DNA from 3 places in the Brevibacillus sp. 7WMA2 genome. Region 2 is predicted to be linked to each of the others. Evidence: predicted binding sites of a transcription regulator. Region 2 holds the regulator's gene; each other region holds the start of a gene.
What was found. Region 2 encodes Rex, which represses fermentation and respiration genes when NADH is low (regulators of the CRP and FNR family bind a similar motif). Its sites were predicted from a motif close to TTGTGAAATATTTCACAA; they were not measured.

Region 1: the regulator Rex is predicted to act here: its motif matches at 2,485-2,502, upstream of GOP56_RS17935 (cytochrome ubiquinol oxidase subunit I).
Region 3: the regulator Rex is predicted to act here: its motif matches at 2,358-2,375, upstream of nirB (nitrite reductase large subunit NirB).

What each region holds. Positions count from the first base shown of each region.
Region 1 covers NZ_CP048799.1:4,191,970-4,197,008, reverse strand. Annotated here, with positions in the region: gene GOP56_RS17940 (cytochrome d ubiquinol oxidase subunit II) at 91-1,110, opposite strand; gene GOP56_RS17935 (cytochrome ubiquinol oxidase subunit I) at 1,130-2,446, opposite strand; gene lepB (signal peptidase I) at 2,841-3,419, opposite strand; gene GOP56_RS17925 (hypothetical protein) at 3,469-4,488, opposite strand; gene GOP56_RS17920 (hypothetical protein) at 4,557-5,039, opposite strand, start outside.
Region 2 covers NZ_CP048799.1:609,508-614,546, reverse strand. Annotated here, with positions in the region: gene GOP56_RS02670 (hypothetical protein) at 1-665, opposite strand, end outside; gene GOP56_RS02665 (hypothetical protein) at 799-978, shown strand; gene GOP56_RS02660 (amidohydrolase) at 1,076-2,368, opposite strand; gene GOP56_RS02655 (redox-sensing transcriptional repressor Rex) at 2,406-3,029, opposite strand; gene GOP56_RS02650 (ComEC/Rec2 family competence protein) at 3,041-3,982, opposite strand; gene dinG (ATP-dependent DNA helicase DinG) at 4,063-5,039, opposite strand, start outside.
Region 3 covers NZ_CP048799.1:4,893,426-4,898,464, forward strand. Annotated here, with positions in the region: gene GOP56_RS21110 (DUF402 domain-containing protein) at 1-488, shown strand, start outside; gene yunB (sporulation protein YunB) at 507-1,211, opposite strand; gene GOP56_RS21120 (Cof-type HAD-IIB family hydrolase) at 1,356-2,138, shown strand; gene nirB (nitrite reductase large subunit NirB) at 2,407-4,842, shown strand; gene nirD (nitrite reductase small subunit NirD) at 4,891-5,039, shown strand, end outside.

The DNA.
Region 1 (5,039 bases), 1.8 Mb from region 2:
CAAATATATCATATGTCTCCTACAGAAAAAAAAGAGAAGCAGCCCCAAACTGCTGGAGTACTTCTCTTGTCAAAAATTGTTAACAAATTACTAGTTTTTCTTATCACCTTTGACGTATTTAGCATCAAATAAGAAGAGCCTCATCAACAAAATGAGCGAAGGAACTAATAAACATAGCCCGGCTATGAACCCAACGACTAGCGCCTTCCCCATCTCTGGACTGTTAATACTATCGTTAATTGTGATGTAGGGATACAACAAGTAAGGTAAATGCGCTTTGCCATATCCAAAGAAAGCAAAGAAAAATTGTAGCATGACCGCAATAAACGCCCATCCATACGCACGTCGTTTATACAATAAAAAGGTCGCTATCAGAAACGAAACAAAAGAAACAACGAAAAACCATCCGTTTTCCACCATTTTGGCATAATGCTCTGGATTATGCATTTGAATGGTCCAAAACACAAGCAAGCTGGCAATAATAGTTGGAAGGGACCAGATCATTGCATAGGAGTGTAACATCTTGGTCGCATCCTTATCTCCTGCTTTATTAGCATAAAAGGTCAAAAAGGTTGCGCTAATAAATAATACGCTGACTAAAGCAAGAAATATAACCGCATAAGTATAAGGAGTTGCCAGCATTTTGCCCATTAATAGATGAATTTTCCTGCCCTCTTCTACAATAAATCCACCCTCCGATGCTACCAGAACGGTAGATAAAGCAGCAGGAAGCAACAGACCCGTAATTCCATAAATTCCATAATAAACGGTACTATCCCTAGCCCCGTAATGCGCAAAAGCATAGAAAGAACCGCGTAAAGACAACAGCACTAAAGCTAAACTACCGGGAATTAGCAACGCTGTGCCGTAATAGTAAGCCGTGTCCGGGAAGAATCCGACAATCCCTACAATAAAGAAGATCAGAAACACATTTGTAACTTCCCAGACAGGGGACAGATAGCGCTGAATAATTCCGTTTACGATGTGGTCCTTCTTGCGGCGTCTAGAATAGTAAGCAAAGAATCCCGCTCCAAAGTCAATGGAAGCAACGATCAGATAACCATACAGGAAAATCCACAGAATGGTGATCCCAAGCAATGCAAGCGTCATGTATTTCTACCTCCCCGTCTTATTTTTCCAGTTCCAATTCGACTGGTTTATCTTTAAACATCCGTTTAAGAACAAGGGCGCACACCGTTCCCAGGAAGGCGTACAGCAGGCAGAAAAGAATCAGCATTTCTCCAACATTATTTGCCGTTGTCGCTGCATGCATCGTTCGTAAATAACCATTTAATATCCAAGGTTGTCTACCAATCTCCGCAAACATCCAGCCAAATTCAATTGCTAAAAATCCAAGTGGAGCCCCAAGAGCAGAAGCCCACAGAATCCATTTAGGGGGCATCCGCTTCCTTACCTTGACAATTAAGAAGTAAAGCACTGGAACCAATGCCATATATCCGCCTATAGCTGCCATGCTGTCAAACAAATAATGAATAAACAGTGGAGGCCATTCATCGCGAGGAATGTCATTTAACCCTACTACTACGCCATTTGGAGAGTTCGTTGCTAAAATGCTAAGAGCATAGGGCACCTTAATCGCATATTTAACCTCTTGCTTTTCTTTATCCAAAATACCACCAAAAACAAATTCGGCCTTGTCAGTGGTTTCAAAATGCCACTCCGCTGCTGCTAGCTTCACAGGCTGATACTCTGCTAGGAACTTACCAGCAATATCTCCCCACACAGCCGTTCCCATCGAAAAGATAAACGCAAGCGTCAGCGACAGGTTAAGTGCCTTTTTGTGATAGGAATGTGTTTTCCCCTTCAAAATGCTTAGGGCAGCGATTGCAGCCATCACATACGCACTAGTGGCATACGAAGCAAAAACCATATGCCCCACTTTTGAAGGAGTAGCCGGATTAAACATCGCTACCATCGGTTGAATATCACGTAAAACTCCATCTACGAGGGTAAAGCCCTGTGGCGTATTCATAAAAGCATTCACTGTCATAATAAAGAAAGCAGAACCTGTGGAACCAATTATCACTGGGATAGAGATCAACCAGTGAAGATACGGATTTTTAAATCGGTCCCATGTATAAATATAAATGCCTAAGAAAATTGCTTCAAAGAAGAACATAAACGTTTCTAAAAACAGCGGTAACGCTATTACTTCTCCCGCCAATTTCATAAATGACGGCCACAAGAGACTTAATTGTAGACCAATACAGGTTCCTGTCACGACCCCAACTGCTACTGTCACAGTAAAACCTCGTGTCCAACGCCGTGCCATTAATAGATAAGCTTTGTCTTTTTTTCGAATCCCAATAAACTCGGCAATAGAGATAACCAAAGGAATACCGACACCCATTGAAGCAAAAATAATATGAAACCCCAATGTCACGGATGTTAGTATTCGAGCCAGCATAGTGCTATCCAGTTCCAATCATACTCCCCCCTCATACCATAAATCGTTCGCTTTCAGTGTGAATTTTATCACACATATTCAACTTTTATGTTAAAAACTATCGTTATGTTGTGAACAATGCAGGGCGAATTTTTGTCGAATTTGTAGCTAGTATTTATTTGTGAATAAATTATGTCTAGCACTAGTGTTCTTTTCTAAAAATCAATAAATAATGCTTGATTTCCGTCGATTGCCCATATCCTATTTATAAAAAAATAGGGTCCTGCAAGCGGGATTTTTAACAAGTGAACATCTATTGTGTCAGGGTAAGGAAAGGACTAGCCCTCCTTAGTATAGCTACCTTTCGCTACGAATATGTTTCAAGAAAACAAAAATCCAGCCTACGTCTCAGGCTGGATTTTGTCATATTCTTTTAGACTTCTAAAGGCTTAGCTACTCGATAAAAAGGGAACAGCGATAAGGAAACATATCCCTTAATGTCTGTAATAGGGATTTGGCCAATACTAGGATCGCGGCTATCCATACTTTCACCCAATGTTCGATTATCTCCTAATACAAACATGTGATCCTGAAGAATTGTTAGGGGAGCCATATCGTCTGATACACCTTGCGTATATAGTTCTGGGAGCGGACTATTATTTACATAGACGACTCCTTTTTCAATTTTCACCGTATCACCAGGCAAGCCAATGATTCTTTTGATGATTTCATATCCCTTCGCTTCCTCGTGAATAACTACAACATCACCAAAGGCTGGCTTTGTAAAATGGGTAGGGACTTTATTTAACAGTACAATACTTCCATCCTGCATGGTAGGGTCCATTGAATGGCCAACCACCCTTGTTAGACCAATACTATTTATCATCAGAAAGTAACAGACTGCTAATATCAGGAAAAAACGTAGCCAACTGAAAAGCTCAGCTTGGAATGATTTTTTAGGTTGGTTAGGTGCGGCATCTTTTTCTTTTGTTTTTAGTTTTATCATTTCCATCCTTAACACCTTTTTCCTATAAAGTTGTGGTTTCCTCATTTTGAATAGATCATGGTGTCGGGAGTGATTCCTTTTCTGCGTTTGCTGGGTCTGGAATATCTGCTGGGCGTTCCTGGCTCTCTATTGGATCAGGCCTCTCTACAGATGAGATTGGCTTCTCGTCTGTTACAGAAACTTGGGGCATTTCCTGATGCTGTTCAGGTGCTGGCTCCGGTTGTTGCGGCTCGCTTGGCTTTGGTGCTGGCTCCGGTTGTTGTGGCTCGCTTGGTTTTGGAGCTGGCTCCGGCTGTTGCGGCTCGCTTGGCTTTGGTGCTGGCTCCGGCTGTTGTGGCTCGCTTGGTTTTGGAGCTGGCTCCGGCTGTTGCGGCTCGCTTGGCTTTGGTGCTGGCTCCGGCTGTTGTGGCTCGCTTGGTTTTGGAGCTGGCTCCGGCTGTTGCGGCTCACTCGGGTTTGGCTTTGGCGCCGGCTGTTGCGGCTCACCCGAGTTTGGCTCTGGTTGTGGCTTGCTCGGATTTGGTGCTGGCGGCACTTCTGGCGTTGGAACCGGCGCTCCTCCCTGTACAGGCGGTTGCGATGGAGTCGGTTTTGTTGGAACAAACTCCAAGGAAGGGGCCTCATAGCTGTCAGCCAAGTCCCTCATTGCCTGCTGCGCACTACTTAAAATAGCATCCATTTTTCTTTCTACTTGCCGTCTATCCTTTTCGTTTGAGATATCTAAGTTATCGATGAGGTCACCTGCATAATCTGCTAAAGATGTAAGACGTTTCGCTTTCTCTTCCAAAGTGAATTGCTTTAAATCTTCAGCCGATTCTAGAAGTTTTCTTTGGATTTCTGCCTTCAAGCGCTCCTTTTGTACTTGTGTCTCCGTTTTTAGGGCGTCCGTTACCGATTGCTTGGCTACCTCGGTACTTTGTGCATACCACCCTTGTAATAATTGCGTAACATCCACATCAGCATAGGCAACACCCATCGTTAGACCAAAACACATGCTTAAAGAAACAAATCCAAGGAAAATTCGTTTTCGTTCTTTATTACGCCGTTGCTTCTCCTTTTTTGATCTACTTAACACATCTTTCCCCCCTTAATGGGCATTGTCAGAGCTCACACAGAAGCTCTGACAATGTATGATAATAATCTTTATTTAAATTGATCTGCTACTAGTTGATCTAAGCTATTCTTTGCTTCCTTTTCAGCCTTAGCACCTGTATCTTTGATCGAATCCTTCGCTTGTTTCTCCAATAATTTAGCTGATTCGTCAACTACTTTTTGGATTTCAGCGACTTTTTCGTCGATAAAGCGTTTTGTTTCCTCTTTAGAGCTAGCTTCTTTCTCACGAATCAAACCATTAATTGTCTTTTTAGCATCGTTAATCGCACTAGTTAGCTCTTGTTTTGCTTTGTCTTGCGCACTGGTAACATTCGTTTTTACTTCTTGTCTTCCTAGTTCTCCAGCTTGGTTCACTTTATTCGTAAGATCGACTATCGAATTGACTTTTGTTTGATTGGCTGCTTTAGTAATTTCCTGCTTTAATCCTTCTACCTTCTGGTTGTATTGGTTCTGCATATTGCCCTTGATTTCATTCGTTTTGCCTCTCAAAGCATTCAAATAATCGTTTTTAGC
Region 2 (5,039 bases):
TTCAACTGAAGCAAGACGACCATACGCTTCAACTGCTTTCTTTCATCATCATACCACAATTGATAGTTAATTGTAGTTGATTGCTGTAATTGTACAAGTTCATTTTCTACAGGAAAAGAAGGTCCCAACCATTCTCGTAAAAGGTCTTTGACTTTTTCTGGCTGTAGGCTAACGCTATACCCTCGCAAACCTGCTTCATCTCTTGAAACGATTGCGACAGGCTGTAGCTGTGAGATTTGATCCTTCAAGATTGAGGCATGCTCAGATGGTGTGAACAAGGCATAGGGCAGTACGTTCAAATCCCGTAGTTCATTATCTATGACGAGCGAAGCACCTCGATTGTTACGTTCAATTTTCACTTTTTTTCCCTGTAATGCTCCCGTTAGTTGAAAGTGATTGCCTCGATAGCTCCCTGTAAAAGGTTGATTCTGTATCTTGACTCCAAATGGAGTTGCTTTCTCTACAAAAAGCTGATCAATCAATTGTTTTAGATTGGTGTTATTTTGATTTTGATCGGCATTCCATCTACTTTTGTCATGTAGCTCCTTCGTCCTGTTTTGTGCTACAGATAGCTTGTCTGTTGCTTGTCCCAATAATACACCCAAACCAAATAAGCATGCTAATATTGGCACCAACAGCCAAAGATACCGTTGCTTCACGTACATGGGTAACCCCTCCCTTGCGTATCTCCTAACAATTATGAGATACAAGAAGGTTTTAGAACCACGTGGAAAACTTACTAATTATAGAGTCATGAGAAGGAGCCATACTATCAGTACACCACAAGGAGGTGAGCGTGTGAATCAAACCGACAGGAGCCTTGTCCTACCAAAACAGGGTTGGGAACAACACGATTTGTACGAATCCTGGGTAGGTCTGTCCTCACCGCTGCGTACCTTGCCACCTACCGCTACGCTCTCTGTTCGTCACTCCTCACTTACAGATTTATGGCAAACAGAGATGCAACGGACGGATTAAATTTTTTCTCTGCCTACACACCTACACTACACTGTCTCCTGCCGTATCAACCACTTGGCAGGAGCCTTTGTCATATGAAGAGGTGACTTTTATGAGTTTATTGCTTTAAAAGCGCAAACACACGATTCACTTCAGCGATTGCTTTTTGTTCATCCATTGTGATTAACTCTTTATCTTTCATTAAGAAATGCCCATCAACAATTGTATCTGTTACATCATAGCCATTTGCTGCATAAACAACATGGGAAATCGGATCATTTGCCGGTTGGAAATGTGCTTGAGCAGCATTTAGCATAATCATATCTGCTTTTTTCCCTACTTCTAATGAGCCTAAGCTGTCTTTTTGGAACACAGCATCTGCCGCATAACGTGTAGCCATACGAAGCGCTTCTTCTGCCGGAACCACTTCTGGATCATAGGAAACACCCTTATGCAGGATAGCCGCTAATTTTAGCTCTTCAAATAGATTTAAGTTGTTGTTACTTGCTGAGCTGTCAGTTGCCAAACTTACACAAACACCTTTCGCAAGCATCTCAGGCACTCTTGCTACACCACTTGCCAATTTTAAGTTACTAATTGGATTATGAGCTACTTTAACATTATATTTAGCCAATGTATCAATTTCTTCATCCGTTAAATGCACTGCATGGGCAACTAGTGTAGGGTGATTAAATACACCTAGATTTTCTAAGTGAGCAACAGGGCGTACACCGTAATCCTGAACGTTTTGTTCTACTTCTGCTTTTGATTCAGACATATGGATATGTAATGGTACGTTTAACTCGATAGCCTTCTCAAGGATTTGCTGGATGTACTCAGGAGAGCACGTATAAGGTGCATGCGGCGACATCATGGTATGGATACGACCGTTGGCTGCTCCGTTCCAACGTGATGCGAAAGATGCAGCTTCTTGTAATTTCTGCTGGCGTTCTTCTTCTGAGCAGAAACCAATTACCCCACGGCATAGTACACCGCGCATCCCGGATGCTTCCACTTCCTGTGCTACTGTATCCATATGATCATACATATCTACAAAGGTAGTTGTACCGGTACGAATCATCTCGATAATGGAAATAGCTGTACCCCATTTCACATGCTCCGCTGTAAATTGACCTTCCATTGGCCACATTTTATCTTCCAGCCACTGTTTTAAAGGTAGGTCATCCGCAAATCCGCGCAGTAGAGACATGCCTACGTGACCATGTGTATTAATAAATCCTGGCATTAGATATTTATTCGTTCCATCAATGATCTCGTCATATGCTGATAAATCTTCTGGCGTTTTACCTACATATGTAATTTTTCCCCCATCAAAGCCAACTGCTCCATTATAAATAACCTCATTTTGTTCATTAACAGTAATTACGGTTGCGTTGGTAATGATTTTCATCAACGTAGACACTCTCCCTTTATCTGTTAGTCATTACTTAGTTTAAATAATACGCTAAGCTTTGCAAGCTGGAAGTCAAATCGTTATGATCAATTTTTACTTCTTTTTCGGTGCGAATGGTTGTTGGGGCAAAATTGAGGATCGCTTCTATTCCAGCTTCGATCAGTTTATTTGCCACTTCCTGTGCGGCGGAGGCTGGCGTCGTAATTATCGCCATCCGAATTTGTTTTTCCTTGATGATATCTTCCATTTTATCAATCGGTTCAATGACCAATCCACCTAAATCCTTACCTATTTTTTGCGGGTCGGCATCAAAAATGGAAACAATTTTCATGTTATCTTTTAAATACACATTGTAATTGGAAATCGCTTGACCTAGATTACCGGCCCCCACCAACGCTACATGGATCACTTGGTCCAATTTCAAGATATGACGAATCTTTTCAATCAAGTAATCTACGTCATAGCCAATGCCTTTTTTGCCAAAGTCACCAAATGCAGACAGGTCCTTTCGAATTTGGGCTGGATTAATATCCATTGTTTTGCCCATCTGTTGGGAAGACACCGTTTTTACCTGTAGTTCCTGTAGATTTGTTAAATATCGCAAATAGATCGGCAGACGGCGAACGACCGCTTCAGAAATTTTTGGTACTTTCCCCATAAATTGCACTCCTAACTTCGTTGTCTATCACGTGTAGAGGTCTTGACTGCCTTTAAAACCTTATAATCTTGTCCGTTAGAGAGAATGGTAATTGACCCATCCCGGCTAGTCACATACGTATCTGCCCATGATTCCTCCAAACGCTCCACCACCTCACGCATGGAGTCTTTCCATTGCTCACGAACAATACCGGTCTGCACAACAGCAATCTGGGGATCAACCTTAGTTAAGAAGGATTGAATAGAAGCCTGATTGCTGCCTTGTGCCGCAACCTTTAAGATTTCAGCCGGCAGTAAAGAAGGGTATTTCGCAAACAAACGCTCCTCTGCTTTTTCATTGATGGCACTGGTGAATAAAAACTGGAGCTCTCCTTGGGTCAGACTAAACACAAGCGAATTATCCTGTGGTGATAAAAACAGGTTCTCGCTGGGATGTAAAAATGTGATCACCACATCTTTCCCATCCAGTAATTGATCCTTTTCCTTTACATACACAACTTGCTTTTCCCTAGATATATGGATATTACTGTGAATTACGAAGGCTGTCAATTTTGGCATGTAAATCTTATCAAATTGAATTTTCTCCGCAAGCTTATCATAGCCGCCAATATGAGTAGGTAAATCGTTTGTCAATAACAGGTAATCCACTTTTGTAACATGGCGCTCAAGTAGTAAGGAAACCAATTTTTCCGTATCTTTTTCGCTCCCTGTATCAATTAGCATCGTTTTACCAGAAGGGAAGCGAATGAGCGTACTTTCTCCTTCTGGTAAAGAGAAAAAAGTAGTGGTAAGCCCCACAAAATCTTCCTCCTGTTCAACAGCATCGGGGTCCTCAATATGCTGTTGCTGATGTGCTATCGCAATGGGGCGGCTTGCTTCAACGGTTTGGGATAATGCAAAGATCATCATGCCTATACAAATAACTAGACATAGGTTATGTCGTTTTGTAGTCATGGATCTGCTTCCCTCCTACTTTATGGCTTGGGTAAAATTCATACAATCATTTTAGATTTGTTTTTCCTAAGGGACTGATTTTATTGTAAAAAAGGAGCTATTCGCTCACGTAATGTAGTCCATGGACCAGTCTCTACCTGATAAGGCGGCAAAGATTGCAAAAACATACGACCATATTTAGATTCAATGATGCGTGTATCAAATACAATTACAACACCGCTGTCTGTCTGTTGACGTATTAATCGACCCACTCCCTGCTTAAAACGAATAACTGCATGGGGCAAAGAAAGCGTCATAAAAGGATTCTTTTTCTCGGCCTTCAGCCGCTCCGAACGTCCTTCTAAAAGTGGTTGGTTGGGCGGTTGAAAAGGGAGACGAACAATGATCAGACAGCTCAGTACATTTCCAGGTATATCTACACCCTCCCAGAAGCTATTCGTACCCAGAAGCACTGTTTTTGTCCCGGTTTGAAAGCGACGTACCAACTTGCTTCTATTACTTGAATCTACTCCATGGCCTAATAGTTCAAACTCTTCACCTTCGAGTAAGCTTTTCATTCCTTCATAAACAGTTCTAAGCATGCTATATGAGGTAAATAAAATCATTGTCCGCCCCTCACTTGCTCGAACAGCATCAACGCAGCCAGCAATTACGGCTTCTACAAAACGCTGTTCTCCTTCCTTGTTTACAGAAGGGAAATCGGAGGGAATCAGGATGAGTCCTTGCAGCGCATAGTCAAAGGGCGATGGGAGTGAGAGTGTTTCGACCCGTTCTTCTGGAAGATTAGCAAAACCCATTCGCTCCATAAAGTAAGTAAACCTATTCTTCACTGTCAGTGTCGCTGAGGTCATAATAATACTGCGTTTTGGCTCCAGTAAAGTTGTACGCAAGGTATCAGCTATATCTAGTGGCGTTTTAAAGAAAAAGAGTTGTTTGCGGGATGTTCTTGTTTCTATTTCCATCCAGCTTACATACTCATCCTGCTCTTCTACTAACAAAAAATGAAGCTTTACAGCCACTTGACTGATTTCTTCTACTAAACCAGCTGCATCCGTTT
Region 3 (5,039 bases), 1.1 Mb from region 2:
GAGAGTACTTTGACGGCAGCATTACTGGTCTCGTCCTCACAAAAATGGAGGAACCATACTGGGTAACGTGTAACGGACAAGACATTTGTATCGCGGATGATGGATACGTTTGGATACAATGCTTTCCTGCGGGGCGGCATTATGTTATGACTGCGATGATAGATCAGACTGGTAAGGTAGTCTACTTCTATTTTGATATTGTTCTTAGGCATGCTATAGGGGAAAATGCTGTTCCTTGGTATGATGATCTGTATCTAGATTTAGCGATGATGCCTTCTGGGAGTACTGAAGTTTTGGATGAGGATGAACTGGAGGAAGCGTTCCAAAACAACACGATTAGTGAGTGGGAGCGCGATTTGGCCGTAGTGGAAATGGAACGGCTGGTCACAGAGGTAGCAAATGATACATGTATCTTACCAAAGCTGGTGCTAACGCATGCTACAAAATGGCGAGATATCGTCCTGCAAGTAAAAGAATCCTCCCAATAAAGGAGGATTCCTTCTGTATTATTTAGCTGGTGGCTCGACCTGCATTCTAGGAACCTCTGGCTTGCCTAGCGGATTGTTGTACAGATAGTCTGGCACTTCTCCCACGACAAGAGAGTTGGTAATGGGAATGGAGGTTGTGACAATGGTTTGATCAGTTGCAAAAGGTATGATCACTTGTAAGCGAACTTCTACTTGCAGATAGATCGTTACCATAACCATGTTAATCCCAGCTTCGGATAGCTTAGGGTCAAGCCATGTTTTTGCAGAACCAACAGGGCTGAAGGTGATCGGTAATTTAGGCCCCGTATCGGACAAGAAGGAGCTTCCTGAGGCTAATCCAAGAGGTACGCGAGCTTCAATTTTTTCACTTTCAAACTCTTTTAATCTGTTTTTAATGCGTTGATTGGCTTCCCCCATGATTTTTGAATATCCTTGAAAATTAAAATTAATAGCGCGTATTTTATTATCGCTATCCTTCTCAATGTCTAGAACTTCGGCTGTATTCATATCAATTTGAGCGATCTTTTTGGTCACCGCGTCTGCGATGGCCTCTTTGGCAATTTGTTCAGATTTCTGCTTGGCGATCACTAATAAAGTAGGTTTAATTTTTTGCTCTAGAAAGACGATACTCTGGATGATGATTGCAAGAAAGACAATGAAGGCAATAAAAAAAATTTTCTTTTTTGACGTCCGAATGCGCCGGCGTCTCATGCGAATAGCCATCTAGATCACCCCATCTGTAGACTATATGTTACAAATAGGGAGAAACATGACAGCTTGCCAAGGGTTCATGCAAAGAACCTCACTTATGTAGTAGGAATATTTCGTTTATAATGAACAATAAGTCAGAAAAAAGGAGAGAAGCGCATGCCCTATAAGGTTATCTTTTTTGATATGGATGGCACGTTGTTAAATGAGCAGAAGCAGATTCCAGAGGATACTCGAAAAGCACTCCGTCAGCTTCGGGATAGCGGGATTCATACGGTTATTGCTACGGGGCGTTCACCGTTTCATGTTCGAAAGCTCGCAGAGGATTTAGGAATTGAGACACTGGTGTGCTTTAATGGCGCTTATGTAGAGCACAAAGGGGAAGTGGTCTATTCTACTCCTATTGATGTTCATAGTATTGAGAAACTGTACCAGCTTGTGATGGCACGTAATCATGCACTTGTGTACTTGAGTGACGACTCCTTTTATGCGACACATGAGGGAAATGAGATGGTGAATCGTGCTGTTTCTTCTATTCTATTTGACCCACCCGGCATGGATGCAGAGGTATTCCGCAACAAGCCGATTTACCAATGCTGGCTTCATTGTGCTGAAGGGGAAGAAGGGGTCTACGAGCAAGACGATACGCTTCAAAACGTGCGCTTTTTCCGTTGGCATGATGTGTCCTTGGATGTGATGCCAAAGGATGGCTCTAAGGCAAAAGGCATTGAAGCTTTGCTACAGCACCTTACAGTAGATCGATCAGAAGCGATAGCCTTTGGTGATGGCAAGAATGACATAGAGATGATTCAATTTGTAGGAATGGGAGTAGCGATGGGGAATGCGCATCCTGACGTATTTCCACACGCAAACTACGTGACGAAGCACGTAGATGAGGGCGGTATTAGCCATGCTTTAAAGGAATTGAACATCTTGTTATAGAGGAAAGCCGACCGTCTTTATCTGGGACGATCGGCTTTATATAATTCGCTAGACAAATTGTCATTTTACCTGTGATTTTCCACACATCTGCTGGTCTTTTTCTATACTATACTCGGTCTGTACACAGATAAAAGAAGCAGTAAAATCCTTGGTATATCAGTGCTTTACATGAAGTAAAAATAGATTATGCAACGAATGTAGAATCACGTAGAGTTCCTTTTGTGCATTATTTCACAAACAATTATAGAAGATTTTGGGAGGATTGTCTATGAAGCAGCAACGTCTCGTATTAATTGGAAATGGTATGGCTGGCGTCAATGTTATTGAACAAATCTTAAAGCACAACAAAGAGATGTATCATATCACAATCATAGGAAACGAACCGCATCCCAACTACAATCGCATTATGCTTTCGTATGTGCTGGAAGGCAGTAAAACGATTGATGACATCGTGTTAAATGACCATAGCTGGTATAAAGATAATCAGATTGATCTACAAACAGGTACAGCAGTGACTCATATTGATATCGAAGCGAAAAAAGTGTACACGGATAATGGATCGGTATTTTCTTACGATAAAGCTATTATCGCTACTGGCTCTCAACCATTTGTTTTACCTATACCTGGTGCGGACAAACAAGGAGTAATTGGCTTTAGAGACATTCAGGATTGCAATCAGATGATGGAAGCTGCTAAGACCTGTAAAAAAGCTGCCGTGATTGGTGGCGGTCTGTTGGGCTTGGAAGCAGCTAAGGGCTTGGTTCATTTGGGGATGGAAGCAACGGTCGTGCATTTAGGCAATGTTTTGATGGAACGGCAACTGGATGACATAGCAGCAAACATGCTCAAAGAAGAACTAGAGCGTCAGGGAATCCGATTTGCAATGGAAAAACAAACGGTAGAGCTACTTGGGGATGAGCGTGTCACGGGACTGCGTTTTGCAGATGGAAGCGTATTGGAGGTCGATTTTGTTGTAATGGCAGTGGGAATCGTACCGAATACCAGCGTGGCCAAAGCAAGTAATATGGAGGCAGCACGAGGGATTGTTGTAAATGACCTGCTACAAACATCTGCACCAGATGTGTATGCGGTTGGGGAATGTACCCAGCATCGCGGACTTTGCTACGGTTTGGTAGCTCCTTTATTTGAACAGGGTGCTATATTAGCCAAGCATTTATGTGATATAGAGACGAAGGGCTATGAAGGCTCTGTTGTATCTACTAAATTAAAAATTTCTGGAGTTGACGTATTTTCAGCAGGCGAATTTCAGGATCAAGCGGATATGACCATCGTACGTATGCAGGATGATTGGAAGAAAATCTATAAGAAGATTCTGATTCGAGACAACAAAATTGTCGGAGGAATCCTATTCGGCGATGTTAGTGAGTCTGCTCGCTTACAAAAGCTGGTCAACACCCAGACAGAAATGACGGACGAGGTGTACGCTTCCATAATGGGCGGAGGAGCTTGTTGTGGTGGAGGAAATCAAGCAGCTTTAGTAGCTGAGATGTCTGATGAAGAGATCATCTGCGGCTGTAACGGTGTCACAAAAGGCAGTATTGTGACAGCGATAAAGGAACAAGGCTGCTCAACGGTAGATGAAATAAAAGCCTGCACAGGTGCAGCACGGTCCTGCGGGGGATGTAAGCCAATGGTGGAACAAGTGTTGCAGTATGTGCTAGGAGATCATTTTGATATCAATGCGAATAAACAGGGGATTTGTGGATGTACTACGTTAAGCCGTGATGAAATCGTAGCTCAGATACAAGAGATGGGTCTTACTACGATTAAAGAAGTAATGTATGTATTAGCATGGAAAAACCCAGAAGGCTGCTCCAAATGCCGTCCTGCATTGAACTATTACTTAGGGATGATTCATCCGACAAGGTATCAGGACGAAAAAGCTTCTCGCTTTGTAAATGAACGTTTGAACGCTAACATTAATAAAGACGGTACCTATACGGTAGTACCACGTATGTACGGCGGAGTAACGACAGCGGAGGATTTGAAAAAGATTGCTGATGTTGCTGTGAAATATGATGTGAAAATGGTCAAAATGACAGGTGGACAGCGAATCGACCTAGTGGGTGTACAGAAGGAGGACCTACCAAAAGTCTGGGCAGAGCTTGATATGCCGTCTGGTTATGCCTATGCCAAAGCCTTGCGCACAGTGAAAACCTGCGTTGGTTCTCGTTTCTGTCGATTTGGGACTGTTGATTCGATTGGGATGGGTATTGCGTTGGAGAAAAAATTCGAGCGTCTCGATATGCCAGCTAAATTTAAAATGGCGGTAAACGGTTGTCCGCGTAACTGTGCCGAGTCCTGCACAAAGGATATCGGGATTGTCGGTAACGATGGCGGATGGGAAATCTATGTTGGCGGTAATGGCGGTATTAAAGCACGTGTCGCTGATTTATTGTGCAAAGTAAAAAACGATGAAGAATTAATTGAGATTTGCGGAGCAGTCATCCAATACTATCGTGAAACAGGCAAGTATTTAGAACGTACTTCTGAATGGGTCGAGCGAATGGGATTAGAAATGATCCATCAAAATGTGGTCGAGGATGTAGAGAACCGTCAGCAGCTATTTGCTCGTATCGAATTAGCTCTTGCCCAAGTCCAAGACCCGTGGCAAAAAGTATTACAGGATCAAGAAACCAGAACAAAGTTGTTTGAACCAATTAAGGTGGAAAGCCTGTCATAGTACAGAAATGATAATGGACCAATGTCATGAAAAAAGGGGGAAAACAGCATGGGAGATTTCACTAAAACAATAACGATTGGACGAGTGGAAGAGTTCCCTGTTCAACTGGGGAGAGTGGTACAGATCGGAGAGGAGCAAGTCTGCGTCTTTCGATTATCGGAGGGGAGTATGTATGCGCTTGAAGATAAAAGTCCGTA